One region of the Paraburkholderia sp. J63 genome, then DNA from elsewhere that is predicted to be linked to it. Evidence: predicted binding sites of a transcription regulator. Region 1 holds the regulator's gene; the other holds the start of a gene.
The links. Region 1 encodes LexA, which represses DNA repair genes until DNA is damaged. Its sites were predicted from a motif close to ACTGTATNNNNATACAGT; they were not measured.

Region 1 (2,393 bases):
GGCGACGGGCTTCTTCCAGCTTGTTGATTTGCGGGGAGTCGTTTGGATATCGGTCATTGGATGGGGCAACCCCGAGTTGTTCAATCAGGGTGTTGACCGCGAGCAATCCAAAACGATCCCTCTGCCATATCTATTACTTCGCGATTACTTCACTGATTACTTCGCCAGCGCGGCCGGCACGTCGCTTTGCTGTTCGGCGATACAGCGGTCGATGGCGCGGCACACCGCTTCCATCGTGCCCACCATGATGAGCCGCGACGAACCGTGATAGACCCGCACCGGCGCGCGACGCCCCGGCTGTTCCGTATTCAGCGTGCTGTTGAGCGAGACGCGCGCGAACGCCGGCTGTGCCGAAGGCAGCGCGGGGGTTTCATCGGCGTGATCGAGGTCGTCGAAGAGCGAACCATTGACCTGACGGCCCAGCGCGGCGGCCGAGGCGCGCGCCTCGCGCATGGCGCACGAGGCGATCCCGCGCAGGTGGCGCAGACGGCCGAATTGACGGAAGGGCAGCAAGCGGGCAAGGCGTTCCATGATTCTCTCTCCAGAAGATGCGCGGGCGGAATGATCAGAATTCGGTGGGGCGGATCAGGCCGACGGCTATGCCTTCGAGCGCGAAGTCGGCGCTGCCGACCGCGACGAAGATGTTTTCGTAGTCGGGGTTCTCTGCGATCAGCTCGATGCCGTTGGGCTGCCGCTTCAGACGCTTCACGGTGACGTCGTCGCCGAGGCGCGCAACGATGATCTGGCCGTCTTTCGCTTCGCTCTTTTTCTGCACGGCGAGCAGGTCGCCGTCGAGGATGCCCGCGTCGCGCATGGACAGGCCGCGCACCTTCAGCAGGTAGTCGGGCCGGCTCGAGAACAGCGCCGGGTCACAGGTGTAGTTCTGCGAAATATGTTCTTGCGCGAGGATCGGGCTGCCCGCCGCCACGCGGCCAACGAGCGGCAGCGAGAGCTGCATGATGCTTCCGTGCGGCAGCGTGAACTGATGCGGCAGGTCGTCGGGGCCGGGCATGAGGCGGATGCCGCGCGACGCGCCCGCAGCCAGTTCGATCACGCCCTTGCGCGCCAGCGCCCGCAGATGCTCCTCCGCAGAGTTGGCCGAGCTGAAACCCAGCTCGGCGGCGATCTCGGCGCGCGTGGGCGGGAAGCCCGTGCGCTCGATCGCGCGGCGGATCAGATCGAAAACCTGCTGCTGTCGTGCGGTGAGTTTGGTCATGGCGCTACTGTATGTTTGAACAGGTAACTGTATTTTTATACAGTATTCGCCGCTTTTCAAGTGTTACTTGAACTTTGCGATCGCGATGGCGCGGCAGCGGCGTTGCACGCCGCTCAAACCGGCGAAATCGCAGACGAAAACATGCTCGAACGCCCGATTCCTCCGTCCTTACCACTTTTGCATATTAAAAAATGAAAAAACATCATTTTTAATAATGTAAGCCGATCGCTAGACTGGCCTCCATCGATTGCTGCACCACCAACGAGAACGCGCAAAAGCGCACGCGAAAACGCACGACGACACGGAGAAAGGCGGATGAAACAAGGCATTACGGGGCGCGCATGGCTGGGGAAGCTGGCGGCAAAACTGATCATCGGCGTGGCGCCGCTCTTCGGCATGGCCGCCTTCGCGCCGGCCGCGCATGCGGACACGTCGCTGCTCAATGTCTCCTACGATCCCACGCGCGAGCTGTACCAGAACATCAACGACGCCTTCATCAAGGAGTGGAAGGCGAAGACGGGCGAGACGCTCACCATCAAGCAGTCGCATGGCGGCTCGGGCGCGCAGGCGCGCTCGGTGCTCGACGGGCTGCAGGCCGACGTCGTGACGCTCGCGCTCGCCTGGGACATCGACGCGCTCGCCAACAAGGGGCTGATTGCGAAGGACTGGCAAAAGCGCCTGCCCGACAACGCCTCGCCGTACACCTCGACCATCGTGTTTCTCGTGCGTAAGGGCAATCCGAAGCACATCAAGGACTGGGACGATCTCACGAAGCCCGGCGTCTCGATCGTCACGCCCAATCCGAAGACCTCGGGCGGCGCGCGCTGGAATTACCTCGCGGCCTGGGCCTATGCGCTGCATCAGCCGGGCGGCAACGAGCAGAAGGCGAAGGAGTTCGTCACGAAGCTCTACAAGAACGCCGGCGTGCTCGACTCGGGCGCGCGCGGCGCGACCACGAGCTTCGTGCAGCGCGGTATCGGCGACGTGCTGATTGCGTGGGAGAACGAAGCATTTCTCTCGCTCAAGGAGTTCGGGCCGGACAAGTTCGAGATCGTGGTGCCTTCGGTGAGCATTCTTGCCGAGCCGCCGGTTGCGGTGGTCGACAAGGTCGTGGACAAGCGCGGCACGCGCAAGGTGGCCGAAGCCTATCTGCAGTTCCTCTATAGCGAAGAGGGCC
Region 2 (2,393 bases), on a different contig from region 1:
ATCTGCCCCTGGAACTGCGGGTCGAGCACCTTCGCCGAGAGCACGAACGAGACGCGCGCAAACACGTCCTCGGGCAGGAGCTTCACGCCTTTGGGCTGAAGATTGTGCAATTCGACGAAGCTCTTCACGGCCTGGAACAGACCGTCGCGCAGGCCGCTTTCGTGCGTGCCGCCCGCGGGCGTCGGGATCAGGTTCACGTAGGACTCGCGCGTGAGCGAGCCCTCCTCGCTCCACGCCACGACCCAGGCGGCGCCCTCGCCTTCGGCGAAGGTGTCGTCGGTCGTGCGTGCGTCGGCGTAGCGCTCGCCTTCGAAGAGCGGGATCAGCAGGTCGCTGCCGCCCATGCCTTCGAGCAGATAGCCGCGCAGGCCGTCTTCGTACTTCCACGAAAGGCGCTCGCCGGTCTTCTCGTTGACGAGCTCGACCTCGACGCCGGGCAGCAGCACCGCCTTCGAGCGCAACAGGCGCTGCAGCTCGCCGAGCGGCAGATTGGGCGAGTCGAAGTATTTCGGATCGGCCCAGGCGGTCACGCGCGTGCCGGTCTTCTTCTCGTCGCGCGCGGCGTTGCGCGTGGTGAGCGGCTTGACGACGTTGCCGTCCGAGAAGCCGATTTCGGCGACCTTGCCGTCGCGCCAGACGGTCACATCCAGCCGCTTCGAGAGCGCATTGGTGACCGAGACGCCCACGCCGTGCAAGCCGCCCGAGAACGTGTAGGCGCCGCCGGCGGCCTTGTCGAACTTGCCGCCCGCGTGCAGGCGCGTGAACACGATCTCGACGACGGGCACCTTCTCGTCGGGATGCAGGCCGAACGGAATGCCGCGGCCGTCGTCCTCAACGGAGACCGAATGGTCGGCGTGCAGCGTGACGGTGATGCGGCGGCCGTAGCCGCCGAGCGCTTCATCGGACGCGTTGTCGATGACTTCCTGGATGATGTGCAGCGGATTCTCGGTGCGCGTGTACATGCCCGGCCGTTGCCGGACGGGCTCGAGGCCCTTGAGCACCTTGATCGACGCTTCGCTATATCCAGCGTTTGCAGCGTTTGACTTCTTCGTTGACATGGTGATCCGCGGGGGGTTGTCCCCGTAGATATCCACATCTGCTGTGGACATCTGCGGGGACAACGCGTTGAGTGTTCAAAAAAACCGTGACGAAACAACGGGCTGGGCGCGCTGCGCAGCGCCAGGGCAAACCGCCCCAAGCCGGCGCGCGCCCGCGCGAGTCGCTCCGATTCGCGAGGTATTGTACTGATTTGGGCCTGCGCGGCAATTTGGAAAGGGGTCGGCCGTTCGGCCGAGGGGTGGCGAGGTGGGGGAGTCGCGTAGAATAAGCCGCGGGTGGCGGGGAGCGCGCCGCCGCCAAACCAACCGGCTTGTTGCACCGTTTGAGAACGTGGAGCTGTCATGAAACCGTCCGAAGCCTTGCGCGCCCATCGCGCCGAAATCAGGCAGATCGTTGCGAGCCATCATGCGACGAACGTGCGCGTGTTTGGCTCATCGGCGCGCGAAGAAGACGAAGATGACAGCGATCTCGATTTGCTCGTCGATCCGACGCCTGAGCTATCGCTGCTCGACATTGCGCGCATCCAGTCACGACTCGAGACACTGCTCGGTGTACCGGTGGACGTATGTACGCCCACCGATCTGCCAGAACGCGTACGCAACCGCGTGATGATCGAGGCGATCCCGGTATGAAAAAAAGCGACTTGCGGACAGCGGATTACATCGAGCACATGCTCAAAGCCATTGCCTGCATCCAGGAATACGTTGCACCGCTTTCGCTGGAAACGTTCGGATCGACTCGAATAGCCATTGACGCCGTCGTGCGCAACCTTGAAGTCCTCGGCGAAGCATCACGCAACGTCATGCTCGGTGATCCGGCCTTCGCCGCCTCCCATCCCGAAATCCCGTGGGAAGACATGTACTCCATGCGCAACCGCATTTCGCACGGCTACTTCGCCATCAACGCCAACACGATCTGGGTCACAGTTCAGCGCGACTTGCCCGAGCTCGAACGCAACCTCCGCTGCCTGAAGCGCGCATAAAAAAGCGGCCCTCATCAGGCCGCCTTCCTCCGCCTCTACAAGCGCATCACCTCACTTGCGCTTGCTCTCCAGCTCTTCCCAGCGCTCCAGCGCAACCAGCAGTTCCTCGTCGATCGCGGCATAGCGCTCGGTGAGCCTTGCGCCCTCCTGCGCATCCTTCGCAAAAATCGAGCCGTCCTCGATCTTCGCGCCGATGGTCTTCTGCTCCGTCTCCAGCGCCTCGATACGCTTGGGCAGCTCTTCGAGCTCGCGCTGCTCCTTGAACGAGAGCTTCACGGTGCGCTGCGCGTTGCGGCCCGCCGCGCTCTCCTTCGGCGCGGCCGCCACAGGCCCCGCCTCCTTCGGCGCGCGC

Region 2: a site for LexA is predicted at 1,129-1,146, ahead of U5775_RS36465 (DNA topoisomerase IV subunit B). Genes of this name have one in related genera too.

The regions. Positions count from the first base shown of each region.
Region 1 covers NZ_CAJMZF010000005.1:86,470-88,862, reverse strand. The annotation lists gene U5775_RS07720 (DUF2939 domain-containing protein) at 1-57, opposite strand, end outside; gene U5775_RS07715 (hypothetical protein) at 157-531, opposite strand; gene lexA (transcriptional repressor LexA) at 566-1,216, opposite strand; gene U5775_RS07705 (sulfate ABC transporter substrate-binding protein) at 1,532-2,393, shown strand, end outside.
Region 2 covers NZ_CAJMZF010000066.1:19,091-21,483, reverse strand. The annotation lists gene U5775_RS36465 (DNA topoisomerase IV subunit B) at 1-1,058, opposite strand, end outside; gene U5775_RS36460 (nucleotidyltransferase family protein) at 1,401-1,691, shown strand; gene U5775_RS36455 (DUF86 domain-containing protein) at 1,688-2,041, shown strand; gene U5775_RS36450 (ATP-binding cassette domain-containing protein) at 2,093-2,393, opposite strand, start outside.